DNA from 2 places in the Paenibacillus sp. Aloe-11 genome. Region 2 is predicted to be linked to the other one. Evidence: predicted binding sites of a transcription regulator. Region 2 holds the regulator's gene; the other holds the start of a gene.
What was found. The regulator CtsR, encoded in region 2, represses protease genes until heat stress. The targets are predictions, from matches to a motif close to ATGGTCAATAAAGGTCAAACA.

Region 1 (15,881 bases), on a different contig from region 2:
CTCCGCACTCTCAGCCGTTGCCCGCAGCGGTCGGGCGATGGAGCTGAATGCATCAGGGCTATCCAAGCCCTGTGCGGAAATGTTCCCGAGCCGCCGCATGCTGGAGGCGGCTTTATCGCTAGGCATCCCGCTGACTGTAGGCTCGGATGCCCATGATCCGGCGAAGCTGTCCGAGCACTTGGAGAAGGCGCGTGCTCTCCTATATGAAGTCCGCTATCGCGAGCTTGCAGTATTTCAGCATCGCGAGCGTGCGATGGTGCCGCTGACACTTTAATTTTCGTGTTGATTTGGTCTAAATATATATCTAGCAACTAGCCGAACGCTGCCTTCTGAAGAGGAAATGCGCTCGGCTATTGGCGCATCCGCTTGCACGTGTCTAGCGGTACGTGTTTATTGAAAAACAAACATCATCCGTTTTTTGGAATGGGACACAACTGACTGTCAAGTCGTTTTGAAGTTGTGGTATACTGGAGGGTATGAACATGCCAGTTACATTTAAAGGAGGTGCCTTGGTTATTTATGAAAGGGAAACATCTGCGAGCATCGGAACAACTTAGCCCTAAGATTATTGCTTTGCGTTTCGACGCATCTTTCTTTTTTGAGAAAGCTGTGCGCTCGCTTGATCGCAATCATTATGACAAGGCATTGAAATATTTTCGTAAAGCCGTTGAATATGAACCGGATAATCCGGTGAATCATTGCAATATGGCGGGTATATTATCAGAGATGGGGGATTATGCAGGCTCGAATGAGATCCTGTCCTCTGTTCTGAGCGACGTAGATCCGTCGATGACAGAGTGTTATTTCTATATGGCGAATAATTACGCTAATATGGAGCAATTTGAAGAAGCGGAGAAAGCCTTGGTCACGTACCTGGAGGAGGACGAGGAAGGGCAGTTTCTTGATGAAGCCGAGGAAATGATGGAACTGCTCTATTATGAGCTGGACCGTCCAACCAAGCTGAACCGCATTAAGGCCCGGCAGGGAGTGGTCGAGCATGATCAGGCCCGCGTCCTGCTGGAGGAAGGGAAATTCGCGCAGGCAGCTCAATTGCTCAAGCAAATTTCGGAGGAACAGCCCGATATGTTCGCTGCGCGTAATAATTTGGCATTGGCCTATTACTACATGGGATTGTTCCAAAATGCCAAAACCGTTATTCTTCGAGTGCTGGAGGATGAGCCGGGGAATTTGCACGCTTTGTGCAATCTGGCAATCTTTTATCAGCATGAGGGAGGCGGCCCCGAATTGGATCGCCTGGTTCAAACCTTGGCGGTCACCATCCCGTTTCAGGAGGAGCAGGTATTCAAGCTGGCGACCACCATGGGGATTCTTGGACGCCATGAGGAGGCCTACAGACATTTCCGCAGGTTGCTGCATGGCACTGGAGAGAACAGTGCTGACGCTTCCTTGTACCATTACACGGCGGTAGCTGCCAGCAATACGGGAAGATATGCGGAAGCCCGGCGGCTGTGGAGTCATTTGCAAAAGCAGGATGCTTCCTCAGAAGTTCCGCGCTTTTTCCTGTCCCGGCTGGAGGAGCTCCAGCAGGAGGGTACACCGCTGCAAATGCTCAGCTACCATTATCATCTCCCTTTTGAGGAACAATTCCGCATGTGGGAGAAGTTCGGTGCTGAGCAAGTGCCTGACAGCATGAAGAAGGACCCGCTTATACGGTCATCCTTCTTCTGGGCTTTGCGCCACGGAGACCGGGCAACTCAGTTGCAGGTCATTCAGGCGCTGAGTCTGATCGGTGATGATGAGGTGCGCCAGGCACTGGAGTCCTTTGTAGAAGATCCGGATCAGGAGGATGAGCTGAAACAGCGTGCCTTGCATGTCCTGCAAGAGCTGACGGATCAGGAGCATGGCGTGCAGGAAATGGCTCCGCAAGCAGAACAGATGGAGCGGTTGGAAGCCGAAAGGGATTGTCATCCAATCGAAGGGGATGTATCTGCTTCTCCGGTCGATCCGCAATGGCAAGCAGTGCTCGATAAGGTGCTGACCGTCATGAGCAAACCGTCAGATCCGGCCATGCAGCACGATTTAAGATCGCTTTGGCTGGAGTATTCGGATCGACTTGCTCCGGAAGTTCCGATGGTTCAGCATACCGAGGGATGGGCAGCGGCGCTGGAATATTTGACAGCCAAAATGCATCATCATCCAGTCACCTATCAGGAAGTAGCCGACCGCTACGGTATTTCCGTATCGACTGTAAGCCGCTATGCACGCCAGATTGACAGTGTGTGTGGTATCAAGCAGAAGCTGAAGCAGCCGCTCTCCACGTTTAAAAAGCAGGTCTGAGACCTGCTCCAAACATCACTTAAAGGAGGCAACAAACGTATGTATAAATCCATAATTATTGGTACAGGTCCCGCAGGCTACACGGCCGCTATTTATTTGGCGCGCGCTAACATGAATCCGCTGATCATTGAGGGAATGCAGCCCGGCGGGCAGCTTACCACGACGACCGAAATTGAAAATTTCCCGGGTTTTGAGCAAGGTATCCTTGGGCCTGAATTGATGGATAACATGCGCAAGCAGGCTGAACGCTTTGGCGCTGAATTTACTTCCGGCTGGGTAGAGGAAGTCGATCTCAGCAAGCGCCCTTTTAAAGTGAAGGTAGAGGGTAAAGGCATCATTGAGGCGGAGTCGGTTATTATTGCTACAGGCGCGTCTGCCAAATATCTCGGCATTCCGGGTGAGCAGGACAATGTAGGGCGCGGAGTCAGCACGTGTGCAACCTGTGACGGCTTCTTTTTCCGTGGGAAAAAGATCATTGTGATCGGCGGCGGCGATTCGGCGATGGAGGAAGCGGGCTTCTTGACCCGGTTTGCCTCCAGTGTAACCCTGGTTCATCGTCGTGATGAGCTGCGGGCGTCTAAAATTATGCAAGACCGCGCACGTGAGAATGAAAAAGTACACTGGGCCTTAAACCGGACTCCTCTGGAAGTCGTAACGGGAGAAACCGGATTGAAGGGCTTGAAGGTACACAATAATGAAAACAATCAGGATGAGTTGATTGAGGCGGATGGCGTGTTCGTAGCGATCGGGCATACACCAAATACAAGCTTTCTGAACGGTCAAATCCATACAGATGATCACGGCTATATTCAAGTAAAGCCAGGCACGACGGAAACGAACATCCCCGGCGTTTTTGCGTGTGGAGATGTGCAGGATAATCGTTACCGCCAAGCTATTACGGCTGCGGGTACGGGCTGCATGGCGGCTATGGACTGCGAGAAGTATCTCGAGGGCAGCGCTGTTCATGACTGGAGCAAAACACTGGATCAATAAAGACAGCTTATAGCTCAGAATATGGCTAGGATGGAGTAAGGGTAGTCCTGTTATATGCGATCCCCGATGTTCAGGAAGAGAAAGCCTGCTGCGTTTGCACAGGCTTTTTCCTTTTTGTGGATCATTGAGGTCAAAAGTTCCGCTAATCGTACATCTTTCAATAGGCAAGTGTCCTTGACCGTAACGGGGGCTTCAATTATAGTTGGAACGTAGGATCACGATTACGAAGTCATGATTTTATTTATATGTTTCATACAAAGTTTTTAAGTAAACATAAAGGTGGCTTGAAACATGTCTGAAAGTATCTATGTGGGTGTCGATTTGGGCGGTACAGCGATTAAAGTAGGCATTTGTAATGAAAACGGACAGCTTTTGCACACTTACGAGGGGCCAACCGAAACCGATAAGGGCGTAGATGTTGTAATCAGCAATATCGAAAAATATGTGCGTCACATTGTTGAGCAATCTCCTTATGAGTGGGATAAACTAAAGGGTGTCGGTGCGGGTGTTGCGGGGTTTACGAATGTTCGCGAAGGTGTTATTGTCCTCGCGCCCAATATTGGCTTTCGTGACGTACCGATTCGTGCGATTTTGGAGGAACGGATCGGCAAGCCGGTAAAGATAGACAATGATGCTAATGTTGCTGCACTTGGCGAAGCATGGGCCGGAGCAGGCAAAGGCATAGAAAACTGCGTATGCTATACCCTGGGAACAGGTGTTGGCGGCGGCATTATTATTAATGGTAAAATATATCAAGGCTTCTCGGGTATGGCCGGGGAAATTGGACATATGAGCGTAGTGCCTGATTTGGAGGCCATTCAGTGTGGATGCGGTAAAATGGGTTGTCTGGAGACCGTATCTTCCGCAACAGGCATTATTCGTATGGCAAAAGACGCTGTAGAGCGTGGTGATCGGACCTCTCTGGCACTGGAGGATCAAATTGCTGCCAAAGAAGTATTTGATGCTGCCAAAGCTGGTGATGAGGTCGCATTACGTATCGTAAACCGGGCTGCTTTTTATTTGGGGAAATCGATGACAGCCGTGGCGGCGGTGCTCAATCCGGAGTTGTTTATTGTAGGCGGCGGTGTGTCCAAAGCAGGTGACTTCTTGTTTGAAGAAATGCGTCGCGTATACGCTAAGCTGGCACCTGAGCCGCTTCAGCAAGGAGTATCCATTGCCCCGGCACTGCTGGGTAATGACGCGGGTATCGTAGGAGCTGCGGGCTTGCTGCTGCGTTCCTGATCTACAGGTTGCTGATAACGGGTACTCACATAGAGCGAAGAAGCAAAAGGAGAGGGAAGTCCATATGACAGACAACCTAAAAAATGCTGCGCCGTGGGCAACGCTCATTATTATTACGGGGATGTCAGGTGCAGGGAAGACCATTGCGGTGCAGAGCCTGGAAGACTTGGGCTTCTTCTGCGTTGACAATTTGCCCCCTGTGCTGATTCCCAAATTTGCCGAACTGATCGAGCAGTCTAACGGAAAAATAGGTAAAGTGGCACTCGTCATTGATTTGCGCGGACGAGAATTTTTTACTGCTTTATCGGAATCATTAAATTATATTAAAGATCACTTTACGATTCATTGTGAAATTCTATTCTTGAATGCCAATGACGGCGTTCTTGTACAACGATACAAGGAAAGTCGTCGACGTCATCCACTTGCTCCAGACGGTATGCCTTTGGACGGAATCCGCCTGGAACGTAAAATGCTGGAGGAACTGAAAAGCTCCGCTTCTGAGGTTATTGATACAAGCACGATGAAGCCCGCAACCTTAAAGGCTCGGATCATTTCGAGATTTTCGCATCTGGAGAGCAGTATGCTTTCCGTGAACATTACTTCTTTTGGCTTTAAATATGGTATTCCCATTGATGCCGATCTTGTATTCGATGTGCGCTTCCTGCCTAATCCTCACTATGTGGACCATCTTCGTCCCAACACGGGACAGGACAGCGATGTGTATGATTATGTTATGAAATGGCCTGAGACTCAGGCATTCCTGACCAAGCTGCTGGATATGTTACATTTTTTGATCCCACAATACCGTAAAGAAGGCAAGAGCCAGGTTATTATCGGTATTGGCTGTACCGGCGGTAAGCATCGTTCTGTTGCAATATCGGAATATTTAGGAAAAATGCTGGGTGCCAGCGAGACAGAATCCGTTTCTGTTTCGCATCGGGATGCTGACCGGGACCGGCATTAATGAGGTGAAATGATGAAAGAGACCGGATCACAACGGGAGCGCCCGCGTATTGTTGTTATGGGCGGGGGAACCGGCTTGTCTGTCATGCTGCGGGGCTTGAAGCAAAAGCCGCTGGATATTACGGCTATTGTGACAGTCGCTGACGATGGCGGAAGCTCCGGGATATTGCGTAGTGAGCTGCAGATGCCCCCTCCAGGGGACATTCGCAATGTGTTGACTGCCTTGGCTGACGTAGAACCAGTGATGTCAGATATGCTAAAATACCGTTTCGGCGCAGGATCGGGATTATCAGGCCATAGTTTGGGCAATCTGATCTTGGCGGCGATGACCGATATATCAGGTGATTTTGTGACGGCGGTGCGTGAGCTTAGCCGTGTATTTGCTGTTCGGGGGCGTGTACTACCGGCAGCCGAAGAGGGCGTTGTGTTGAGTGCGGAAATGGAGGATGGCACGGTGATTACCGGAGAGTCCAAAATCCCGGAAGCGGGTCAGAGAATCAAGCGTGTTTTTCTTGAACCGACTCACGTGGAGCCGTTGCCTGAGGCTGTAGAGGCCATTAATGAAGCCGATGCGATTCTGATTGGGCCCGGCAGTTTGTATACCAGTATTTTACCCAATCTGCTCGTTCCAAAGCTCGCTGAGGCTGTCGTGAAATCCGACGCTATCAAAATTTTTGTCTGCAATGTCATGACCCAGCCGGGTGAAACTGATGGCTATACGGTGGGAGATCATCTGCAGGCTATTTTCGACCATGTAGGTCACCATCTCTTCGACTATGTCATTGTAAATAACGGAGAAATCCCCCCTCAAGTGCAGGAAATGTATGCCGAGCAGGGTGCCAAGCCAGTCCAAGTCGACATGGGCGAACTGAATGACCGGGGATATAAAGTGGTGGCAGATACGTTAGTTCTGTTCCGCACGTATTTACGGCATGATGCAGATAAACTGAGCCAGCACATTTACCAATTGGTACAAAACTGGATATTAAGAAGGAGGTGAGTCCCTTGTCCTTTGCGGCACAAACGAAAAAAGAGCTTACGATGATTGAAAGCCAGCCCTGCTGTGAAAAAGCGGAGCTGTCTGCGCTTATACGTATGCTCGGATCCGTACAACTGTCGAATAAAAGGGTGATATTGGACGTGTCCACAGAAAATGCCGCGATTGCAAGGCGGATTTACTCCTTGATCAAAAAGCATTTTCAGCTTCACATTGAACTGCTTGTACGGAAAAAAATGCGCTTGAAAAAAAATAATGTGTACATTGTCCGTATTCCTAATGGTGTACAAGAGCTGTTGAAGGATTTGTACATCGTGTCAGAAGGCTTCTTGTTCACGGACGGGATTAATCGGGAGATTATTCGGAAAAACTGTTGTAAGCGGGCTTATCTGCGAGGGGCCTTTATGGCCGGTGGCTCTGTGAACAACCCGGAGGGATCGTCTTACCATCTTGAAATTTCCTCGATGTATGAGGAGCATTGTCAGGCACTGGTAGATCTGGCGAATGAGTTTCATCTGAATGCCCGCTGTATTGAGCGAAAAAAGGGCTTTATTCTCTACATCAAGGAAGGCGAGAAGATCATTGAGCTGCTAAGCATCATTGGGGCGCATCAAGCCTTGTTCAAATTTGAGGATGTACGTATTATGCGCGATATGCGCAACTCCGTAAATCGCATTGTCAACTGCGAAACAGCCAATTTGAACAAAACGATCGGCGCTGCGGTCCGGCAAATTGAGAACATCAAGCTGCTGGAGAGGGAAGTTGGTTTGGAGACCTTGCCGGACAAGCTGCGGGAAGTGGCAGAAATCCGACTGGCCCATCCTGATTTGAACTTGAAAGAGGTCGGGGAAATGCTCAAAGGGGTCGTCAGTAAATCCGGTGTAAATCACCGTCTTCGCAAGATTGACGAGATGGCGGACAAAATCAGGGGAGAAAATGGCCTGATTCCGTAAAAAAAGAATGTCTTTGGGGCTTTTTGCCGCTTTAATTAGTTTTTTTTCTAGTGTCTGTCCCGGGTTAATGTTATAATGTGATAAATAAAATGGAGTAAGTAGTGTCCAGATTTATTTGATGAGGGGGTAAGCTGACATGTCAAAACATCCGGTAGTCGTACGCTTGAAAACAGGACTGCACGCCAGACCTGCTGCGTTATTCGTACAGGAAGCGAATAAATATTCATCTGAAATTTTTGTGGAAAAAGAAGACAAGAAGGTTAATGCCAAGAGCATCATGGGTATTATGAGTCTTGCCATCAGTACAGGTACTGAAATTTATATTAGTGCTGAAGGCGCGGACGCCGAACAGGCTGTAAACGCTTTAGTAAGTCTGGTTAGCAAGGTAGAGCTGGAAAATCAGTAAGCGGCTGTCTATTTTGTAGTACGGTATACGCTCTTTTCGTGAAAAGCCCTTAGGGGCTTTTTTTATATCCATAAAAAGGGCCGAATCCCTTTTTTAGTTTTGTGGATAGGACATATGGAATTGGTCTAAGCTACATATCATTTATATCTCATGCTTGTTTTAAAAATGTGAAACCTTGACTGCAACCTTTTTTCGTCTTTTCCGTCTGAAAGGTACAAACATTTTCATGAAAGAGGTTGGGTACGATGAGACATTGGACAAAAACGATAAGCACAGCAGTTCTTGCAGGAGCATTATTGGCAGGGGGAGTAGCTGGGGGATTGTGGACAGGGGCAGATCGCGCTTATGCCGCATCCACAGCCACGACGGTAAACAGCGTGATCAATGTGAATGGAAGCGGAGAAGTACTGGTTAAGCCCGATATTGCTTATCTTTCCATCGGTGTGCAATCAGAGGGAAATACAGCAGCCGCTGCCCAAAAAGCCAATGCTGCGAAAATAAGCAAGGTTACACAATTGCTGAAAGAAAAATGGAGCATTAGTGCAGACGACATTCAGACTAGCCAATTCTATGTGCAGCCTAACTATATCTATAACGAAAAAGAAGGGCAAAAGCTCAAGGGCTATATCGCAAACCATACACTTTCCGTGAAATACCGCAATTTGGACAAAATCGGCCAGCTGCTGGATGAAGCTACAAATTCCGGGGCGAACAATGTGGATAATGTACAATTTTCAGTAGAAAATCCTTCTGTGTATGAAGAAGAGGCTATTGGCAAGGCGCTTGGCAACGCTCAATCTAAAGCCAGTGCTGTAGCTAAGGCAGCTAAACGCGGATTAGGGTCGCTTGTGAATGTGACGGTAGATGGCGGAGAGGCTCAGATTTTTACACAACGTGAGAATGCAATGGCAAAATCGATGCTGGATTTAGGGAGTGGAACAGAGATTCAGTCAGGCCAAGTGACGGTGAAAGTTCAGGTGTCGGCTCAATACGAAATGAACTAATACAGATCTTTAAACGAAGCCACAAGCGGCCTGTCTTTCTGCAGGTCAGCTTGCTGGCTTTTTTTCCATATCGCAACCATTTTGTAATGAGTCTGTCATAGCTAGGGGGTGTTAGATGTATAGATTGAAATCAGAGCGTATACAGATTGTAAACTACATACAGTGAGGTATAGATATAATAAGACAGGTAATCAAAACACATAGACGAGACAGAGATGTAATAGGAGGAATACTTAATGATGAACAAGCACGCGAAAAAATGGGGCTCTGCTCTGCTAGCAGCAGGAATTCTGACAGGAGTCGCAGTTATTCCCGTTTCCTATACTGAAGCAGCGTCGACCAAACAACAAACTGCAGTACAGCAACCGGGAGTCTCCATTCAATGGAATGGCAAAACATTGTCGACCAGAGGAGTCCAGGTAAACGGAAGTACGTTGATTCCAGTAGCAGCGCTGCGAGACAGCTTAGGGATTCCAGTGAGCTATGATGCCAAGGAGGCTACCTACACTGTAGGCAGTGGGTACAACAAACTTTACATCATGTCCTCTTCCTCAGAAGCCAATGTCAATGTGAACGGAATCAACGCGCGCAGCATGGACGCTAAACAGATTGCCGGGAAGTTATACATTCCTATGAGTCTCCTGAAAGACTATCTGGGTATCGATGCTCAGTGGAATGCAGCCCAAAAAACAGTAACGTTGAGTAAAAGCCAGCTAAATCCGATCACCGTTACGTCGCAAACGCTTCCCGCTTCGAGTAATGCGAAGGTGTCTTACAAGGTGAAGTACCCGCAAATCAGCGGCAGTCAGTTGAATCCTGAGGCTCAGCAGGCGATTAACAGTGTGCTTAAAAAGCATGCGGAGGGAGTATTGGCAGCAGGCAAAAAGATGGTGGCTGAGGGAGAGGCTACAACAGAAAGACCGTATGAGTTCTGGAATGATTTTGCGATTGCCTATAACAAGGATGGTATTTTGAGTGTGATTATGCAGGATTATTCGTATACAGGTGGCGCACACGGTATGACGGCACGTAAAGGATATACGTTCTCGCTCGCTGATGGTAAACAGCTGCAATTATCTGACGTATTGAAAGCAAATCCGAACTACAAAAAGTTCCTCAATGCTGATTTGAAGAAAAAAGTCGATGCGCTGCAGGGCGGCGAAGGTTTTGATAAATTTAAAGAGCTGAAGGCGGATCAAAATTTTTATGTGACCAACAGTGGAGTAACAATCGTGTTTGATTTATATGAATATGCACCGTACGCGTATGGAATTCCAGAGTTCACCTACTCGTTTGCTCAACTGCTGCCTCAAGGCGGCAAGCCTTTTGCAGGACAAAATGAATAGTACCAAAAAAGCTGCCTACCGGATACGAATATCCGGGGCAGCTTTTTTATTTCTAGCTTTTCCGAGGTACTAACTTCTCTTAAATACCTGCTGTAGTGGAGCTAGTTAGCACTTTATCAATAATACCGTATTCCTTGGCATCATCAGCGGACATGAAATAGTCACGGTCTGTGTCTTTTTCAATGCGTTCCAGTGGTTGACCTGTGCGATCTGCGAGAATGCGGTTCAATTTGTCACGCATTTTCAGAATGCGACGGGCGCGGATTTCGATATCCGTTGCCTGACCTTGTGCACCACCCAATGGTTGGTGAATCATAATTTCACTGTTCGGCAAAGCAAAGCGTTTGCCTTTGGCACCAGCGTTCAGCAAGAACGCACCCATGGAGGCTGCCATACCTACACAAATTGTAGACACGTCAGGCTTAATATATTGCATCGTATCGAAAATGGCCATACCGGCTGTAATGGAGCCGCCAGGACTGTTAATATACAAGTGAATATCTTTTTCAGGATCTTCGGCAGCCAAAAACAGCATTTGTGCAATAATAGAGTTGGCTACAACGTCATTGACGTCCGAGCCCAACAAAATAATGCGATCCTTCAACAGTCTGGAATAAATGTCATAGGCGCGTTCGCCGCGGTTACTTTGCTCTACTACCATAGGAACATAGCTCACGTCAAAAAACCTCCCTTAAATATCGTTAATGGATTTGGTGGACATGCCGATTACATGCCCCTACTTTATAAACTGTTGCCGTAATAACCACATGATAAACAATTTCAAACAAAAAGTCAAAGAAAGTCAAACTAATGGTCAAAAAAAAGAGCGCAAAGGGCTCTTGTTGGTTAAAATGATGATATAGAAGCATTAAAGTGTTCATTTAAAATGGCGCGCCCGCGAGGAATCGAACCTCGATCTCAGGCTCCGGAGGCCTACGTCATATCCGTTGGACCACGGGCGCAAAGTAATTTGTACAATTAAAAGCTAATTCATCAGCTAATTGGAAACAAAGATGATTATATGATATACGGCAGTGAATTGCAAGCTTTTATTATGTGCGCATATTCACATAAAAAGTTGAGAAATATAGGTTCAGATAGACTTGCAAGTGAAGCAAATATTGGGTAAGATATACGTGGGACTTAAAAAGTTATCCCGGGACATTTTAAGACCAGACGAAGATATAGTATTAGAGAAAGAACTTAGAAGTGTGCGGGAGTGGAAAGCATGCGAAAGATATTAGAAATACAGAAGCAGCTTCTGCCCGACCTCATGGATGTTTTGAAAAAAAGGTACACGATCCTGCGCCAGATCATGTTGTCCGATGTCATTGGACGCAGAACGCTGGCAGCTTCACTGGATATGACCGAGCGCGTGCTGCGCGCCGAAACCGATCTCCTCAAGGCCCAAGGGCTCATTGAGATTGAGAGTGTGGGCATGAAGGTGAGCAAAGCAGGACTGGATCTGCTGGAACAGCTGGAGCCGATTGCGAACAACTTGTTCGGCCTGTCCCAACTGGAGGATCAGATTCGTCAAGCCTACGGCTTGAAGAAGGTGGTTGTCGTTCCAGGGGATTCGGATGCTTCACCGTTGGCGAAGCAGGAGTTGGGCCGTGCTGGAGCAAAGGCGCTGCTGAGTGTTATGGATGACGAGGACGTGGTCGCTGTAACAGGTGGTACGACGATTGCAGATGTGGCGGAACAACTGACATTACCTGCTAACGGCCCGCTTAAGGGCGGATGGTTTGTACCGGCACGCGGGGGTTTGGGAGAGAGCATGGAAATGCAGGCTAACACCATTGCTTCCACGATGGCTCGCAAGGTCGGCGCTCAATACCGTCTGCTCCATGTACCGGATTTGCTCAGCAATCATGCTTACAACTCCTTGCTTGAGGATACGAATATTCAGGATATATTGAGCCTGATTCGAGAGAGTCGTATTATCATTCACGGGATAGGCAACGCCATAGCGATGGCCCACAGACGCAAGCTTGACCTTGAAACCTTTAATCAGATCAGCAATGAGGGCGCGGTTGCCGAATCGTTTGGTTATTATTTTAACGAAGACGGCGTCGTTGTTCACAGAATGCTGACGCTTGGACTCCGCCTGGAGGACATCAAGCGTACGGAGACGGTTCTAGGTGTAGCTGGAGGCAAGAGCAAGGCGGCTGCTATTCATGCAGTGCTGCGTTTCGGCCAAGAAGACATTCTTGTCACCGATGAAGGCGCTGCTGCCGAGATTGTAAGCCATTATTTAAAAGGTTAATACGGATTGATTAAATGTGTTGTCTTGACGGGCTTTCGGGCCTGTCTTGAATATATAAAACTAAACTAAACGAACTTTGGGAGGAACTCACTCATGACAGTTAAAGTTGGTATTAACGGTTTCGGACGTATTGGACGCCTTGCTTTCCGCCGTATTCAAAACGTGGAAGGTATTGAAGTAGTAGCAATCAATGACTTGACAGATTCCAAAATGCTGGCACATCTGTTGAAATATGATACAACACAAGGTACTTTCCAAGGAGAAGTAGAAGTACATGAAGGCTTCTTCAAAGTAAACGGCAAAGAAGTTAAAGTTTTGGCTAACCGCAACCCTGAAGAACTGCCTTGGGGAGACCTGGGTGTAGACATCGTTCTGGAATGCACAGGTTTCTTCACAACTAAAGAAGCTGCTGAGAAACACTTGAAAGGCGGCGCTAAAAAAGTTGTTATCTCCGCTCCAGCTACTGGCGACATGAAAACTGTCGTTTACAACGTAAACCATGAAATTCTGGACGGAACTGAAACTGTAATTTCCGGTGCTTCTTGCACAACAAACTGCCTGGCTCCTATGGCTAAAACACTGCAAGACAAATTTGGTATCGTTGAAGGCTTGATGACTACAATTCACGCTTACACTGGCGACCAAAACACTTTGGATGCTCCACATGCTAAAGGTGACTTCCGTCGTGCTCGCGCAGCAGCTGAAAACATCATCCCTAACACAACTGGTGCTGCTAAAGCAATCGGTCTGGTTATCCCTGAGTTGAAAGGTAAATTGGACGGAGCAGCTCAACGTGTTCCAGTAGCAACAGGTTCCCTGACTGAGCTGGTAACAGTTCTGGAGAAAAATGTAACTGCTGATGAAATCAACGCAGCGATGAAAGAAGCTTCCGATCCTGAAACTTACGGATACACTGAAGATCAAATCGTTTCTTCCGACATCAAAGGTATCACTTACGGTTCCTTGTTTGATGCAACTCAAACTAAAGTTCTGACTGTTGGCGACAAACAACTGGTTAAAACTGTAGCTTGGTATGACAATGAAATGTCCTACACTGCACAATTGATCCGTACGTTGGAATACTTCGCTAAATTGGCTAAATAAGAAATTTCTTATCGAGCAACATCATAGAGCGGAAACAGCAGTTATTGTTTCCGCTCTTTATATATCAAAATGTGCCTTAAATTCCTGTTTCGTAAAATTAAAAGGGTGCGGAGGAATATGGAGATGAACAAAAAGAGCGTACGTGATATAGAACTGAATGGAAAACGGGTGTTTGTTCGTGTAGATTTTAACGTTCCGGTTGAGGACGGTAAAATTACGGATGACAAGCGTATTCGCGAAACCTTGCCAACAATTAACTACCTGATTGAAAAAGGTGCAAAAGTTATTTTGGCGAGTCACTTTGGACGTCCAAAAGGTCAGGTCGTTGAATCCATGCGTCTGACTCCTGCTGGTGTGCGTCTGTCTGAACTGCTCAAAAAGCCTGTTGTTAAGGTGGACGAAGCAGTTGGTGAGGCTGTTAAAGCAAAAGTGGCTGAATTGCAAAACGGCGACGTGCTGTTGCTTGAAAATGTACGCTTCTACCCAGGAGAAGAGAAAAATGATCCTGAGCTGGCGAAGCAATTTGCTGAACTGGCTGACATTTTCGTGAATGACGCATTTGGTGCAGCACACCGTGCTCATGCTTCCACAGAAGGTATCGCGCATTTTCTTCCTGCTGTTTCCGGCTTGCTGATGGAGAAAGAATTGTCTGTAATCGGTAAAGCTCTTTCGAACCCAGACCGTCCTTTTACAGCCATTATCGGTGGTTCCAAAGTAAAAGACAAAATCGACGTGATCGACAACCTGCTGAACATTGCAGATAACGTAATCATTGGCGGCGGTTTGGCTTATACATTCTTTAAAGCTCAAGGTTATGAAGTGGGTCAATCCCTGCTGGATGAATCCAAACTGGACGTAGCTCTTGGATTTATCGAAAAAGCGAAGAAGCTCGGCAAAAAATTCTATCTTCCGGTAGATATCGTTATTTCTGACGATTTCAGCGCTACAGCGAACACGAACATTGTGGACATTGACGGTATTCCTACAGATTGGGAAGGCGTAGATATCGGACCGAAAACTCGTAAAATCTATGCTGATGTGATCAAAAACTCCAAATTGGTTGTTTGGAATGGACCAATGGGCGTATTTGAAATGGAACCTTTCGCTGGCGGTACTCGTGAAGTAGCGGAAGCTTGCGCAACAACAGAAGCATACACCATCATTGGTGGCGGTGATTCTGCGGCTGCGGCTGAGAAATTCCACCTGGCTGACAAAATGGATCACATTTCCACTGGCGGCGGCGCATCCCTGGAATTTATGGAAGGCAAAGCACTTCCGGGTGTTGTTGCACTTAACGATAAGTAATCAAGCGTTTAACGCGTAATAAAGGCTTTAGGGCATCTAATAGTTAGGAGTTGAAACCATTGAGAACACCGATTATCGCGGGTAACTGGAAGATGTTCAAAACCGTTCCAGAAGCTAAGACCTTCATCGAAGAGGTCAAAGGTAAAGCAGAGGTTGCAGGAGTGGAAAGTGTAATCTGTGCTCCATTTACAAATCTTCCTGCTCTGGTTGAAGCAGTAAAAGGCACATCTATTAAAATTGGCGCACAAAACCTGCATTTTGCAGAAGATGGTGCGTTCACAGGTGAAATCAGCGGCGGAATGTTGAAGGATCTGGGCGTAGACTACGTTGTGATCGGACACTCCGAGCGCCGTGAGTATTTCAACGAAACAGACGAAACGGTAAACAAAAAGGTTCATGCGGCATTCCGCCACGGCCTGACTCCGATCGTATGTGTAGGGGAAAAGCTGGAAGACCGTGAAGCAGGTCAAACCAAAGAGGTTGTAAAAGTGCAAACTGTAGCAGCTTTTGCTGGCTTGGCCAAGGATCAGGCTGCACAAGTCGTTGTTGCTTATGAGCCAATTTGGGCGATCGGAACAGGAAAATCCTCCACTTCGCAGGATGCGAATGAAGTGATCTCCTATATCCGCAGTCTGATTAAAGAGCTGTATGATGAAAGTACAGCTAATGCTGTACGTATTCAATACGGTGGCAGTGTAAAACCTGAAAATGTTGCTGAGTACCTGGGTCAAAGCGATATCGACGGCGCGCTTGTGGGCGGTGCCAGTCTTCAACCGGCGTCGTTCATCGCGCTTGTTGAGGGGGCGAAGTAAGATGGCAGCACCAAAACCGGTAGCTTTAATTATTATGGACGGATTCGGACTGCGCGACAACGTGGAAGGCAATGCGGTTGCACAGGCCAACAAACCGAATTACGACCGATATTTAAAACAATATCCTCATGCAACGCTGACCGCTTCTGGTGAAGCAGTGGGCCTGCCGGAAGGTCAAATGGGTAACTCCGA
Region 2 (15,881 bases):
AATCTTTGAACTTTTTGGTCCGATAGAACACATCGCCATCATTCTCATAGGCATAGCCTTTGTCTACCAATTCCTTAATAAAATCAACAATCAGCTCCATGCTCTCTGTTACGCGCGGATTTATGCTGGCGGCAGGAACATTCAATCCGGTCAGATCCTCATGATAGGCTGCAATAAATTTCTCGGCAACTGCCGGAACCTCCATATCAAGTTCCCGAGCTTTGCGGATCAGCTTATCATCGACATCTGTAAAATTCACTACATAGTTCACATCATAACCCAAATACTCCAGGTAGCTGCGTACCAAGTCAAACACAATTACAGGTCGTGCATTACCAATATGAATATAATCATACACGGTAGGTCCGCATACATACATTTTAACCTTTCCAGGCTCCAGTGGCACAAAAGGCTCCCGACTCCTCGTCATTGTATTATAAATTTGAAGCGGCATCGTTATGTTCCTCCCTCATGAAAATTATCCTTGTCATTTATTCTCTTGGGTCACCTGATGTTTCCGAGCAGATTGCTCATCCTTCAAATCAGACAATTCTGCACGTAATCGTTCTATTTCCAATTGAAGAGCCCGTATAGAATCTACGACCGGATCAGGCAGCTGATGACTAAGTCGGTCTGGACGTCTGCCATCCTGTCTGACCACTCGCCCCGGTATCCCCACTACCGTACTGTTAGGCGGAACCTCTTTAAGTACAACCGAGTTGGAGCCAATGTTGGACTGCGCCCCAATTGTAAAAGATCCCAATATCTTGGCGCCAGAGCCTATAACTACATTATTCCCAATAGTGGGATGGCGCTTCCCCTTCTCTTTTCCGGTCCCTCCAAGAGTGACCCCCTGATACAATACGACATCGTCGCCAATCTCACAGGTTTCACCGATGACCACTCCCATACCATGGTCAATGAACAGCCGATCTCCGATACGAGCGCCAGGATGAATTTCAATACCTGTCATAAACCGCGATACCTGAGATATAACACGAGCTAGAGTACACCACTTTCGTAAGTAAAACCAATGTGCGATTCGGTGTGCCCAAAGGGCATGAACGCCGGAATACGTAAAAATGACCTCCAGCTTACTCCGGGCGGCCGGATCATTATCCAAAACAGTCTGAATGTCGGATTTGATATGTCTGAACATGTCGCCCTCCTACTCCCTCTATATCCTTGCCGCATCTTCACAAACTTCACGTTTCGCCAATTTTCGCATCCATCAGCATTCTTCGACATTTTTCAATCTATGTCGAGTCTGAATCTGATAAAAATGAAAAAGCGCCTCCGCAGCCTAAGCTGCAGAGACGCATGAACGTGGTTCCACTCTGCTTCGGACATATCTGCTGCCTAAAAAGCAGAGAAGTCCGTCTTTGGCGTCCGGTAACGGGAACGACTCGGCACGCCCTTGCCACAACCAGCGGTTGATGCTAATTAGGGTTCGGGCGCACGGCTCCCAGGTGCATTTCCTCCGCAGGTCATCTGGACGGCTTCCAGCCCGGGGTTTCCCTCGGCCGTCCTCTCTGGCAGATGCCCATATGCAGTGTACTTCTCCTGTTCGCAGCCTTTACACGTAAATATCAATCCGTATCAATGGAGTCATTATAGCGAAAAGACAACAAATTGACAAGAAATATCAGCCTTTAATTTGTGCCTTAAGTCGGTCCAACACCTTGTCGCGTCCAAGCAAATAGATGGTTTCGTTCAGATCCCGACCATGAGTTTGACCTGTAAGAGCCACACGAATCGGCATGAACAGCTGTTTACCCTTAAAGCCAGTTTCCTTTTGAACTTCCTTGATCAGCTTGGCCATTTGTGGAGCAGTAAATTCCTCGCTTGCTTCAACCTTGCCGGCAAAGGCTCTAAGCACCTCAGGAACCTGCTCTTCCGCCAGCACAGCCGCCGCTTCGGCATCCATCTCCAGATGTGAACGGAAAAACAGCTCAGACAACGCTACAATATCGGACGCAGAAGTCATCTGCTCTTGATATAAGCGAACGAGGGCCTTAGCCCAATCCTGCTGTTCTGCCGACAATTCAGTCGGCAACAGCCCCGCTGCCTGCAAATGAGGAATCGCCATGCTGGCAATCCGCTCAGGATCAGCCTTTTTAATATAGTGATTGTTCAGGTAAGCAAGCTTGTTCGTGTCAAATACGGCCGGGCTTTTGGACAAACGATTGGGATCGAAAATTGAAATCAGTTGCTCCCGATCATAGATCTCTTCTTCGCCTTCCGGGGACCAGCCCAGCAACGCAATAAAGTTGAATATAGCTTCCGGCAGATAGCCCAGCTTGTCATACTGCTCCATGAACTGAATAATGGACTCGTTACGTTTGCTGAGCTTTTTGTGATCCTCGCCTACGATCAGCGTCATATGACCAAAGCGTGGAGGCTCCCAGCCGAGAGCTTCAAAAATCATCAACTGCCGCGGTGTATTGGAAACATGATCCTCACCCCGTAGTACATGTGATATTTTCATCAAATAATCATCAACTGCTACAGCGAAGTTGTATGTCGGAATACCATCTTTTTTGACGATAACAAAATCGCCGCTCTCCTTGGAATTGAACGTAATTTGACCTTTAACGATATCGTCAAACGTATACTCGCGGTTCTCCGGTACACGAAAACGAATGCTTGGCACACGGCCCTCTGCCTCAAATGCCTGACATTGTTCTTCTGTTAAGTCACGGTGCTTTCCAGAATAGCGTGGTGTTTCCCCACGTGCCGTCTGCTCTTCACGCTCGCGTTCCAGTTCCTCCTCCGTGCAGTAGCAGCGGTAGGCCAAACCACGATCCAGCAAATCCTGCCAGTATGTTTTGTATATGTCCAAGCGTTCGGTCTGGCGATAAGGTCCAAACTCGCCTCCCACGTCTACACTCTCATCCCAATCCATGCCCAACCATTTCAAATATTTAAGCTGACTTTCCTCTCCGCCCTCAATATTGCGCTTTACATCTGTGTCTTCGATGCGAATAATAAATTTCCCGCCTTGATTGCGGGCAAACAAATAATTAAATAATGCCGTTCTGGCATTTCCAATATGCAAATGTCCTGTAGGGCTTGGTGCATAGCGTACACGAACTTCCGTGCTCATATAATCTCCTCCAAATTGAATTACTCAAGATGATAGCATTTATTTGATAAGACAGACAACCGATTGAGCCGCGATCCCTTCGCCCCGCCCGGTAAAGCCAAGCTGCTCTGTCGTAGTCGCCTTGACGTTGACCTGGGATGGCTCCTCTGCTTCCAGCGCGCGGGCGATGACTTCATTTATCTGCGGGATGTACGATGCCATTTTGGGCTTTTGCGCAATAATCGTAGAATCAATATTCCCCAAGCGATACCCCCGCTCTTTAGCCAGGCCCCAGACATGCTCCAGCAGCTTCAGGCTGTCGGCATCCTTAAATTCCGGGTCGTTATCCGGAAAATGCTTTCCGATGTCTCCCAAGCCAAGCGCGCCAAGGATGGCATCGCTAATGGCATGCAGCAGCACATCTGCATCGGAATGACCCAGCAAACCTTTTTCATACGGAATATTCACGCCTCCGATGATGCATGGCCTTCCTTCCACCAACTGGTGAACGTCAAATCCTTGTCCTACTCTGATCACTTGATATCCTCTCCCTCTGTCTTTACCCATAACGCCGCCATGTCCAAATCCTCAGGCGTAGTAATTTTGATGTTCTTGTAGCTGCCTTGAACGACCGTAACCGGAATGCCTAGCCGCTCCACCAACATAGAATCATCTGTCCCCAAAAATCCCGCCTGCTCCGCTTCCTCATAGGCACGAAGCAAATCGGAAAGACGAAAAGTCTGTGGCGTTTGAATACTCCACAGACTTCGGCGATCCGGCGTTGCTGTAATGATACCATCCCCGTTCACTTGCTTGACCGTATCCTTTACAGGTACTGCCGCTACAGAAGCACCGGTACGCTGGGCCGCCTCCAGACATGAACGTACAAGCTCAGGCTGGATCAATGGGCGCACACCATCATGCACCATCACCCAATCCGCATGCAAGTGGCGCAGGCCGCGATACACCGAGTGCTGGCGTTCACTGCCACCAGCTACTACCTGCACCTCTTTACCGATCTGGTATTGACGAATCCATTCCCGACAGCGCTCCACATCTTCAGCTCCCGTCACCATCACCATTTCATCCACTTCGGGCATAGCTGCAAATATTTCAAGTGTATGTATGAAGATGGGCTTGTCCCGCAAAAGCAGAAATTGCTTACTCTCCTGCGTCCCCATACGGGAGCCGCGCCCGGCCGCCACAATAACGACCCCTACCCGATTGTTCATTGAAATAACTCCTGCCCTGATCGCACTTGTACGATCCGTATGATAACACATCTACTTCATCATACCGCGTTTATTGAGCTTTTTCCAATAATTTCGGTTTAGCAAAGATCATACGACCTGCAGAGGTCTGAAGTACACTTGTAACCAGCACCTCCATCAGGGAACCGATATAGTCACGTCCGCCCTCCACAACAATCATCGTACCATCATCCAGATAGGCTACACCCTGTCCATGCTCCTTGCCGTCTTTAATAATCTGTACCATAATTTCCTCACCGGGCAATACGACAGGCTTGACTGCATTCGCCAAATCGTTAATGTTCAGCACCGATACACCTTGAAGCTCGCATACCTTATTCAGGTTAAAATCATTGGTTACAACTTTACCCTCCAGCACCTTCGCCAGCTTGACCAGCTTACTGTCGACCTCTGAAATTTCCTCAAAATCCCCTTCATAAATGAGCACATTCACATCCAGCTCTTTTTGGATTTTATTCAAAATATCCAGACCCCGACGTCCACGATTACGCTTAAGCAAATCAGATGAATCTGCAATATGCTGAAGCTCCTCCAACACAAATTCAGGAATCACAATCGTTCCCTCAATAAAGCCTGTCTTACAAATATCCGCAATACGCCCATCAATAATGACGCTGGTGTCTAAAATTTTATGTTCCTCCAGCTTCCGTTCTTCTACGCCCGCCCCCCGGCCAAAAAAGCCAGAGCTCCAAAAGGATGACAGCTCGTCCCGTTTTTCCAGACCGACCATCAATCCTACATATCCGCATACAATGGTAACGGCTGTCTGAATCAGTTGACCAGGTGCTCCCAACCATGATAAGAGCGGGTATACTGCCAAGGAAAGTATCAATCCCACCGCTAGTCCAATTACCCCTGCCAGCAACTCATTCATAGGTATCCGTACCAGGCCTTCAATACCCTGCTGCAGCCGATTCGCCACCGATGCCCCTGCGAATGAGCAACCGGCCATAAACAGCACTGCTCCTGCAATCATCCAAGCGGCCATTCCCGGTAAAGAACCATCATTCAACCACTGCGGCATCCATGATACGATACCTCCTACCCGATAGTACAACGTATAGCCAAACCATGCTCCACACAATCCTGTAAAAGTTAAAATAGCCTTTCTCCACATCGAGTCTCTATACCTCCTTTATTTGTTTTCATACATCCTGCTATTTATTGGATATACACCATTTTCCTTACCAGTATGATCCAATTCTCGCGCAGCTAACCCTGTGTTTTCATTTTTTATGCACAAAAAAAGCATTTATCTCCCTGAAATGATTCAAGGAAATAAATGCTCATTTGTTTCTTGCCTGATACTAACGTTGCGAATGACGATATTGATCGTCCTGCTCTTCCTGATTGGAACGCTCCCGATCACGTCCACGTCTGCGTGAAAGTTTACGGATGTTCAGTTTCATTCCATATAATGCATACAGTACCAGTGGAACAAAAATCAGTTTCGATAGCTGATCGGGAAATTTAACAGCCAGCACTACCGCTGCAATCACAACCCAAGGAGCGATCCAGATCGTTTTTTTCGGCAGGCCGACCTTTTTAAAATTCGGATATCTCATGGAGCTGACCATCAAATAAGAGACCAGCAGCATGGCAATCGACATGTATAACAATGAAATATCGTTATGAAATAAGGACAAAGTGGCTAATACGCCACCTGCTGCCGGAATTGGCAAACCGGTGAAATAACCTGGTACACCGGGGCGTACGTTAAATCGAGCCAAACGCAAAGCTCCGCACATCGGAAAAATGGCCGTAACCGTCCAAGCCAAAGCCGAATTGGCATCATGAAAAGCAACCATGTACATAATAACTGCAGGAGCTACACCAAAAGATATCATATCTGATAAGGAGTCCAGTTCTTTACCGAATTCGCTCTGGGCATTCAGCGCCCGGGCCATTCTTCCGTCCAGTCCATCCAACAACATGGCGACAATGACCATAATAGCGGCAAGACTGTATTTTCCGTCTACGGCCAGTAAAATGGCGATCATTCCGAGAAACAAGTTACCCAAGGTAAACATGTTCGGAATTGATTTGGTAATCATCTCTTCACCTCGATGTATGAATTGTTCCATTATAATCCTTTCACTGTATTACATTTACATTTGCCTGTCAATGAAAACTTGCTCCTGCAACCGTTTGAGACCTTCTTTAATTGTACGCGCACGAACCTCTCCAATGCCATCCACTTCATCCAGCTCTTCAATCGTGGCTGTCATCACATGCGTAAAACGTCCAAACCGCTCCACCAGATTATGAATAATCACATTCGGTAGACGCGGTATCTTGTTCAGCACCCGATACCCGCGTGCAGCAATATACTCCTCTGACGTTGCAGCCGAAGACGGATAACCAAGTAAACGTACAATATGGTTCACATCCAGCAACTCGTCGTCCGTAGATCGCTTGAGTCCGAGTATGATTTCACGAATTTTCTCATCGCTGTCGTCTTTAGCATAATCCTTGTACAGCAGCCAGGCTTCTTCCTCTATATTGCTGACAAGCTCCTCCATCTGCATGCTAATGAGTCGGCCTTCGTTTCCAAGCTCGTTAATAAAGCGTTTGATTTCCATTTTAATGCGCAATACCATTTCAATCCGCTGAATGACATTAACGACCTCCGGCATGGTAACCAGCTCTTCGAATTCAGATGCTGTCAAATTCGTCGAGGCTTGCCCCAACACGGATCTATATTTTTCCAGCGTCTGAATCGCCTGATTGGCTTTCGTTAAGATAACTCCGATTTCCTTGAGCGCATAGCGTAGCGTTCCCTGATACAACGTGATAATATTACGCCGCTGGGAAATGGACACAACTAGCTTGCCTGTCTGCTTTGCAACTCGCTCTGCTGTCCGATGCCGAATTCCTGTTTCAATCGACGAAATAGAAGAGTCAGGAATCAATTGCGTATTTGCGTATAAAATCCGCTTTAAATCTTCGCTCAATATGATTGCGCCGTCCATTTTAGCCAATTCATACAAATAGTTCGGCGAAAAATCACAGTTAATAGAGAAACCACCATCCACGACTTCCATTACTTCCGGGCTATAGCCAACGACCAGAAGAGCGCCCGTTTTAGCACGTAAAACGTTTTCCAATCCGTCGCGAAAGGGAGTTCCCGGTGCCACAAGCCGCAGCAAATCATTCATTTTATCCAGTTGGCTCGCTTCTTTCATTCTCATTGCCCCCTAATCTAATGCGGCTGCCAATGCATCTGCCACCGTTGCTACTCCTATAATTTGTATCCCTTTCGGATGTGTCCAGCCCTTCAAGCTTTTCTCCGGCATGATCACCCGTTTGAAACCCAGCTTTTCCGCTTCCCGCACTCGCTGCTCTGCTCGGGATACAGCTCGCACCTCGCCTGTCAGCCCTACTTCGCCAAAAATCACATCGTACGGCTTGGTAGGGGCATCCCGAAAGCTGGAAGCGATGCTCACCGCTATAGCCAAATCCACCGCAGGCTCATCCAGCTTTACACCTCCGGCTACATTGAGATAAGCATCCTGATTTTGCAAAAACATACCCATTCGCTTTTCCAGCACAGCGATGATTAATCCCATCCGATGATGGTCGATTCCTGTACCCATTCGGCGTGGAGAAGGAAAATGCGTGGCTGCAATCAGTGCCTGCAGCTCAACCAGCACAGGCCGAGTTCCTTCCACACTGGCTACGACAGTGGAACCAGCCACCCCCAGTGGTCGTTCAGACAGGAAAAGCTCAGAAGGATTCGCCACCTCACGCAAACCACTTTCAGCCATTTCAAAAATACCAATTTCATTCGTAGAACCGAAACGGTTCTTAACTGCACGCAGCAGCCGGTACGTGTGATGACGCTCTCCTTCAAAATAAAGCACGCAATCGACCATATGCTCCAACAGACGCGGGCCTGCAATTGCCCCTTCTTTGGTCACATGTCCTACCAGTACCGTAGCAATACCTAGTCCCTTGGCAATTCGCATAAAGCGTGAAGTACACTCCCGCACCTGAGCCACACTCCCCGGCGCACTTGTCACCTCAGGCAAATATACGGTCTGAATAGAGTCGATCACCAAAAACTCGGGCTTCAAGCTGTCCACTGCTTCTTCAATCGTCTCCAAATTTGTTTCGCATAATACGTATAAATTGGGAGATAAGGCACCCAGACGGTCTGCACGCAGCTTCGTTTGACGAACCGACTCCTCACCAGACACGTACAGCACCTTTAAACCGGTTAAAGCGAGCTCATTAGATGTTTGTAGCATAAGCGTAGACTTGCCAATTCCCGGATCACCGCCCACCAGAACGAGGGACCCTGGCACTACGCCTCCGCCTAGTACACGATTCAATTCGCCAATTCCCGTCAAAATTCGTGCTTCTTTGCCACTCTCTACCTCAATAATAGGGAGCGGCTTATCTTTTGTGCTATGAGTAAGAAGGGAAGAACCCATTCCTTGAGTTTTTACAATGCTTTCCGTTTCTTCCACCATGGAATTCCATGCCTGGCATCCAGGACATTTTCCGTACCATTTGGGCGATTCATACCCGCATTCGGTACAGGAAAATTTAGTTTTCACTTTAGCCATACTTTGATCCCTGGCTCCTTATTGACGACAAATGATGTCAAATTTATCTGTTACAGCCCGGAATGAGCTGTAACAATAAAAGTTTACCATTGAAGCTTGGCGGACGTAAAGCAATATCACAAACTTTTCCAAAGCATTTATCCAACACTTTCGCAGTGTTCAATATACAAAAAGAGTGCCTTCGCAATGGCTTTTTAGCCTGCGAGACACTCTTTTGCACAGCTTTATTTAGTAAAACGTTTTAGGACTTCGCGGATACGTTATCCTTTTTCGTTACTGTCAATGCACCATTCTCCTCATCAATGAGCAGAGAATCACCTTTAGCAATATTTCCAGTCAACAGCTCCTCGGACAGACGATCCTCGATATGCTTCTGGATTGCACGCCGCAATGGACGCGCACCGTAAGCCGGATCAAAGCCTTCCTTCGCAAGGAATGTCTTGGCCTTGTCTGTCAGATCAAAGTCCACCTCATACTCATTTAGACGCTTACGCAGTTCCTCAGACATGAGCGACACGATTTCCGCGATATGTTTTTCTTCAAGAGAATGGAAAACGATAATTTCATCAATCCGGTTCAAGAACTCAGGACGGAAGCTTTTCTTCAGTTCATCCATCACTTTGCCCTTCATGTTATCGTAATCCGCTCCAGCGTCCACAACGGCTGTAAAGCCAAGCGTGGAGTTGCGTTTGATCGCCTGTGCACCTACATTGGAGGTCAGGATGATGAGGGTGTTGCGGAAATCAACGACACGGCCTTTGGAATCGGTCAGACGTCCATCTTCCAGCACTTGCAGCAGAATATTGAATACCTCCGGGTGTGCTTTTTCGATTTCATCCAGCAACACAACAGAGTATGGCTTACGACGTACCTTCTCGGTCAGTTGGCCGCCCTCTTCATATCCAACATACCCTGGAGGCGCTCCTACCAGACGGGACGTGGAGTGCTTCTCCATATATTCAGACATATCAATACGGATAACCGCATTTTCATCTCCGAACATGGATTCAGCCAATGCACGTGCCAATTCGGTTTTACCAACTCCAGTTGGACCGAGGAAAATAAAGGAGCCGATCGGACGCTTCGGATCTTTCAGACCCGCACGTGCCCGGCGAATGGCCCTACTTACTGCCTTAACAGCTTCCTCCTGCCCAATCACCCGCTCATGCAGCAGCTGTTCCATATTCAGCAAACGATGTGTTTCTTCCTCTTTCAGCTTGCTGACTGGGACACCTGTCCAGATTGCAACGACCTGAGCGATATCCTCCGGCGTAACTTCGGAATCTGTACGACCCTGTTGTTCTTTCCATTGGTTTTTCGTAACATCCAGCTCTTCACGAATTTTTTGTTCTGTATCACGCAACGCTGCTGCCTTTTCGAACTCCTGGCTTTGTACCGCTGAATCCTTTTCCTTACGGATATCTTCCAGACGGTTTTCCAGCTGTTTCAGGTTTGGCGGTACGGTGTAGGAATTCAGCCTTACCTTGGAGCCTGCTTCGTCAATAAGGTCAATGGCTTTATCCGGCAGGAATCGGTCAGTGATATAACGATCAGACAATTTTACTGCCGCTTCAATAGCCTCATCCGTGATTTTCACACGGTGATGCGCTTCGTAACGGTCACGCAGACCATACAAAATTTGAATTGCTTCTTCCGGAGAAGGTTGGTCCACTGTAATCGGTTGGAAACGACGCTCCAAAGCAGCATCCTTCTCAATATATTTACGGTATTCATCCAGCGTTGTCGCACCGATGCATTGCAGTTCGCCACGCGCCAATGCAGGCTTCAGGATGTTGGAGGCATCAATTGCACCTTCCGCTCCACCAGCACCGATCAGCGTATGCAGCTCATCAATAAACAATACGATGTTACCGGCTTGACGAATCTCGTCCATAATTTTTTTCAAACGATCCTCAAATTCACCACGATACTTGGTGCCTGCTACCACAGAGCCCATATCGAGTGTCATTACGCGTTTGTCGCGCAGCGTTTCAGGAATCTCATTTGCTATAATTTTTTGTGCCAATCCTTCGGCAATCGCTGTTTTACCTACCCCAGGCTCACCGATCAGAACCGGATTGTTCTTAGTACGGCGGCTGAGCACCTGAATGACGCGCTCGATTTCCTTGCTACGCCCAATAACAGGGTCCAGGTTGTTTTCTTTCGCAGATGCCGTCAGATCGCGTGCGAGACTATCCAGGGTTGGTGTGCTGACATTAGCCGGAGCACCGTGGTGACTGGAAACCGCCTCGCTGCTGCCGAGCAATTGAAGCACTTGCTGACGCGCTTTATTCAGACTGATGCCCAGATTGTTCAGTACACGGGCCGCTACGCCTTCGCCTTCACGAATGAGACCAAGCAAAATATGCTCTGTGCCTACATAGGTATGACCCAGTTTGCGCGCTTCATCCATAGACAGCTCGATGACCTTTTTGGCACGTGGAGTATAGGCAATGTTCGTCGGTTGCTCTTGACCGCGTCCAATAAGCGTCTCCACTTCATCCTGGATTTTTTCCAGTCCCAGCCCCAAACCGATCAAGGCTTTGGCTGCTATTCCTTCGCCTTCACGAATGAGGCCGAGCAAAATGTGCTCTGTGCCAATATTGTTATGTCCCAATCGAACAGCTTCTTCCTGGGCCAAGGCAAGCACTTTTTGTGCACGTTCCGTAAATCTTCCAAACATCATATATCCTGCACCTCCACAGTGTGTATTTCAGATAAAAATATATATTAAAGGGTTGAGCCTAATTTTTGCCGGATCAGCTTCGCCCGGTACATATCGCGCTCACCGGTGTTCATTTTATCGCCAAAGCTTTTTTGCAGGAATCCGGGTTGTGTCATCACATTCAGCTCATTCATCGCTGCGATGGATGGACGCTCCAAAATCCCCAAATCTACGCCAAGACGTACATCGGACAGCCGCTGCGCAGCCTCCTTCGAATCCAGCACCGCTGCATATGACAAAATACCGAATGAACGCATCACTCGATCTGTAATTCGCAGCATGGACTCATTCATCAGCCGTTCTCTTGCAGAACGCTCGTGCTCTATAATTTGCAGCACCACGCCATGTAGATTTTCAATAATCTCCGCTTCGGTTTGTCCTAATGTAATCTGATTGGATATCTGAAACAAATTACCGACCGCTTCGCTGCCTTCACCATAAATACCGCGAACCGTAAGACCTACCTGTGAAACAGCAGACAATATACGATTGATTTGGTGAGTCATGACTAATGCGGGCAGATGCATCATCACCGAAGCTCTCATACCTGTGCCGACATTCGTCGGACAACTGGTCAGAAAACCTCTCCGATCATCAAATGCATAATCAACATGCGCTTCAAATGCATCATCAATGACCATAGCTCGTTCCCAAGCTTCTCTAACCTGACATCCCGGATACAAGCACTGAATACGCAGGTGATCCTCTTCGTTTATCATAACACTAACCGATTCATCATCACTAATCAACACAGCACCGTTACGAGATTCGTTCGCCAAATTAGGACTAATCAAATGCTTCTCAACCAGTACCTGCTTGTCGATCTCATCCAACTCGGATATTTTCAAGGTATGAAAAGTACCAAAACGACCCAAATCATCATACTGAAGGATATCCGTCAAGCGTTGAAGCACTTCTTCCGACTGCTGATTGGTAGCAAGCATGGGAAAAGGCAGATGTTGCAAGTTACGCGCAATTCTTACCCGACTGCTAATGACAATCTCCGAATCCGCAGCATCACCACGCATCCAATCACTTAGCGGCTTTTCCGTAAATCGGATATTGGGCATCACGCATTCCCTCCTACTCTTCACAAACTTTACTCTTCAGTCATTTCTTTTTCAAGCTTTCTGATTTGATCCCTAAGCTCGGCAGCTGCCTCGAATTCTTCCTGTACAATATGCTGTTGCATCTCTTTTTTCAAATCGTCAATTTGCCGTTTAACCTTCAATCGGCCTCCAGTCCGGACCGGAACTTTACCCACATGACCTGTGCTGCCATGCACACGCTTGAACAGAGGGTCCAGACGACTGTCAAAATATTGATAGCACGACGGGCACCCAAAACGCCCCAGTTTACTAAACTGTGTATAGGTCATGCCACAATCCTTGCATTGCAGATTTTGTGGGCCAGTGTGACCTGAAGAGTGGCTCTTGGTACTGGAGTCAAAATCCAGCATCCCCGACAACAAGCTATGAATCGAAAAGCCGTTAGGTGTTCCAGGGAGCATTTCCCCTTTTTCCTTCGCACATGTCTCACAAATATGAAACTCTGTCTTTTCGCCATTCACAATTTTGGTGAAATGCAAAGTTGCCGGCCGCATATTACATTCTTGGCACAGCATAAAAGCACCTCCTTCAACGTCTGGATTTTCACAAATCCCTACATCTGAATCGCAAATCTCTATTCACTGGTTAATGGCTACTGGCTATTTGGTCGCCAGCAACGAGATCAGCATAGCTTTAAGCAACCTTGCTCGCAGTTGGTCGCGATAGGGAAGCTTCAGCAATAATGTATCCCTCGATAAAGCGGCCTTCATTAAACACGCTTCCCTTTTGCTTAAAAAATGGGCTTCCTCCAACTGATAAATCAGTCCCTCTGCCGCCGATTGGCTAATTTCCTCCCCGATGCTTTGATGAAGGTGTGTGTGGATCGCATGCTGTGCAGGCAACTGAATTCGCTGAATGCGAATATAGCCCCCACCACCACGCTTACTTTCCACCACATAGCCTTTTTCCAGCGTAAAACGGGTACTAATTACATAATTGATCTGCGACGGCACGCAAGAAAAGCGGTCAGCCAAATCATTGCGCTGAATCTCCACTAAACCCTGGGGACTTTCCAGCAATATGTTCTTCAAATATTGTTCAATAATATCGGAAACATTGCGCATTTCATCATCCTCCACTAACGGAAACGCAAGTATTCAAGTACATTTCACGCTCCTCAGAGTCCGCCGTATATTGAACTTAACCAAACGGTAAAGTCACGAATCTAAGCTGTATCAGGACCTTCCACCCTGCTGCATCTCTTGAAAACGTGCCGTTTAGTCTCTAGTGTGACCTATATTTGCGATAAATCATACACTTCTCTTATGTTGACAAGAGGCAGCTTCTAACTATCCACAAATGATTTCGATCTTCATTAGCTTCTTGCTGTTAAAATACTCTATACGGCCAATCAATCAGCATAATTACCTTCAAATGGATCGCACTAGATTTACTTGACTTTGACTTTCTTTGACTATATTCACATTATAGCACACTTTTCATTTTTGCCAAGGGGTCAATACCATTTTTCGCAATCTAATTATGTTTTATACAATATAAGAAAAAAACTCTCTCCATTCTGGAAAGAGTCCTGAAAAAACTGCCCGCTATGTCACTCTCGTACCACTACACAAATGGATCATGCTTCCCGTCGCCAATACTACCAGTTTCTCGAATGAAATCTGGGCCGGGATTAGAAAAAATCCAACAAAAGCGTCTGTTTTACTGGTATTACACGTTTCAGTGCAGACACAGACTCACCGCGTCCTTCAATACGCCCCCACTTATATAAATCATCGGCCAGCTGATAGCCAAGCATTAGGGCCGTCAGCGATTGGATGCCAAGACTCAAGTCAGCTGCTATGACGTTTTCGGAAGAATTGCTTGTATCTACGCTCTCTAAATATCCTCGTCCTTCTGCGTTTATCGTCAATGTCCATACTCCTTCATTCCATGGGGCATAACGATCTGACAGATTCAAGGTCAAGCGTGTTTCCTCTCCAATTGCCTCAAAAGGGTATTTCTCTACAAAAGCAGCTGCATCCACAATCCGACCCATAAAATAAGGCACAGTTTCCTGTTGAACTCGCGGATCATCGAGTAAAAATGGCAGATTGTCATCTGCCGGAACGTAAATAAATTTACCTTGGGTTATCATGGAGTCATGATTTGCAAAATAAGTCCATAAAGCCCGACGTGCTGTTTCATTCTCATATACCATTTCATCGCAATTCAGCTGCTTATCTTCAATTTTGTATAGTGCATATCCCTGCGGGGTGCCTGCTTCAGAGTAATAAACTACAGTTCGATAGTTCTCATTTAGAATCCGCTCCTGCCACCATTCCTTATCACGTACCAGCGTGCCATTATAACGCGAGGCGTACGCTTGATACACTTGGTTCAGTTCAGAAATATCTTTAATATCCCGCTTGACTATACCTTCTGTTGTAAACTTAGCAGGAAATTTGTCAATCGGGATAACATACTTTTTGTACTCAGTATACGTTTCCCATCCAAATTTACGATAGAAGGCAAAGGAGAATGGATGCAGAAATGAAAGGCTTTGTCCCGCAGACTTCATCTCTTTAAGCGCATGCGTCAACAAACGTGAAACCATGCCCCCGCGACGCTTTTCCGGCCATGTCGCCACACCTGCGATACCACCCATCTTAAAAACCTGACCATGTATGTATACCTGCAAAGGCAGCAAGGTCAGCTTAGCATTCAAGTCAAGCCCGTCGAAGATCCCCCATGCTTGTTCTGGCTTAAACCTTTTCTTGGATTTCTCCAGATCCTCCGGAGACATTGTAAACTGAAAAGCATATTGGGATAATTCAATAGCAGCTTCAAATTCCTCACTTCGTAATTGTCTGATCTCCATAACCTCGCCACCTCGCTCGTATACTTAGGTCTCCATAAAAAGATTGTGCACTTAGAGTGTCGCAAAGCCTTTTCTTTCTGTCAACCTTGGAAATGATAGTCATCGTTAAAATATATGTATATGCAAAAAGAGAGCCATAATCTCAATGAGATCATGGCTCTCTTCGTTTGTTGCTTGGCAACGTCCTACTCTCCCAGGACCCTGCGGTCCAAGTACCATCGGCGCTGGAGGGCTTAACGGTCGTGTTCGGGATGGGTACGTGTGGAACCCCTCCGCTATCGCCACCAAACATGAATTTG

Region 1: a site for CtsR is predicted at 10,991-11,011, ahead of clpP (ATP-dependent Clp endopeptidase proteolytic subunit ClpP). Genes of this name have one in related genera too.

Annotation. Positions count from the first base shown of each region.
Region 1 is NZ_JH601039.1:15,967-31,847, forward strand. It holds gene hisJ (histidinol-phosphatase HisJ) at 1-274, shown strand, start outside; gene WG8_RS00785 (tetratricopeptide repeat protein) at 520-2,298, shown strand; gene trxB (thioredoxin-disulfide reductase) at 2,338-3,291, shown strand; gene WG8_RS00795 (ROK family glucokinase) at 3,583-4,533, shown strand; gene rapZ (RNase adapter RapZ) at 4,598-5,497, shown strand; gene WG8_RS00805 (gluconeogenesis factor YvcK family protein) at 5,510-6,496, shown strand; gene whiA (DNA-binding protein WhiA) at 6,502-7,446, shown strand; gene WG8_RS00815 (HPr family phosphocarrier protein) at 7,583-7,852, shown strand; gene WG8_RS00820 (SIMPL domain-containing protein) at 8,098-8,856, shown strand; gene WG8_RS00825 (PdaC/SigV domain-containing protein) at 9,096-10,202, shown strand; gene clpP (ATP-dependent Clp endopeptidase proteolytic subunit ClpP) at 10,282-10,878, opposite strand; tRNA gene WG8_RS00835 (tRNA-Arg) at 11,090-11,164, opposite strand; gene WG8_RS00840 (sugar-binding transcriptional regulator) at 11,431-12,468, shown strand; gene gap (type I glyceraldehyde-3-phosphate dehydrogenase) at 12,562-13,572, shown strand; gene WG8_RS00850 (phosphoglycerate kinase) at 13,696-14,877, shown strand; gene tpiA (triose-phosphate isomerase) at 14,937-15,689, shown strand; gene gpmI (2,3-bisphosphoglycerate-independent phosphoglycerate mutase) at 15,691-15,881, shown strand, end outside.
Region 2 is NZ_JH601072.1:46,422-62,302, forward strand. It holds gene cysS (cysteine--tRNA ligase) at 1-454, opposite strand, end outside; gene cysE (serine O-acetyltransferase) at 488-1,159, opposite strand; gene gltX (glutamate--tRNA ligase) at 1,646-3,106, opposite strand; gene ispF (2-C-methyl-D-erythritol 2,4-cyclodiphosphate synthase) at 3,146-3,622, opposite strand; gene ispD (2-C-methyl-D-erythritol 4-phosphate cytidylyltransferase) at 3,619-4,317, opposite strand; gene WG8_RS22680 (PIN/TRAM domain-containing protein) at 4,388-5,473, opposite strand; gene pssA (CDP-diacylglycerol--serine O-phosphatidyltransferase) at 5,664-6,410, opposite strand; gene disA (DNA integrity scanning diadenylate cyclase DisA) at 6,465-7,541, opposite strand; gene radA (DNA repair protein RadA) at 7,554-8,927, opposite strand; gene clpC (ATP-dependent protease ATP-binding subunit ClpC) at 9,169-11,613, opposite strand; gene WG8_RS22705 (protein arginine kinase) at 11,658-12,722, opposite strand; gene WG8_RS22710 (UvrB/UvrC motif-containing protein) at 12,752-13,276, opposite strand; gene WG8_RS22715 (CtsR family transcriptional regulator) at 13,361-13,825, opposite strand; gene WG8_RS22720 (GNAT family N-acetyltransferase) at 14,395-15,582, opposite strand; rRNA gene rrf (5S ribosomal RNA) at 15,755-15,871, opposite strand.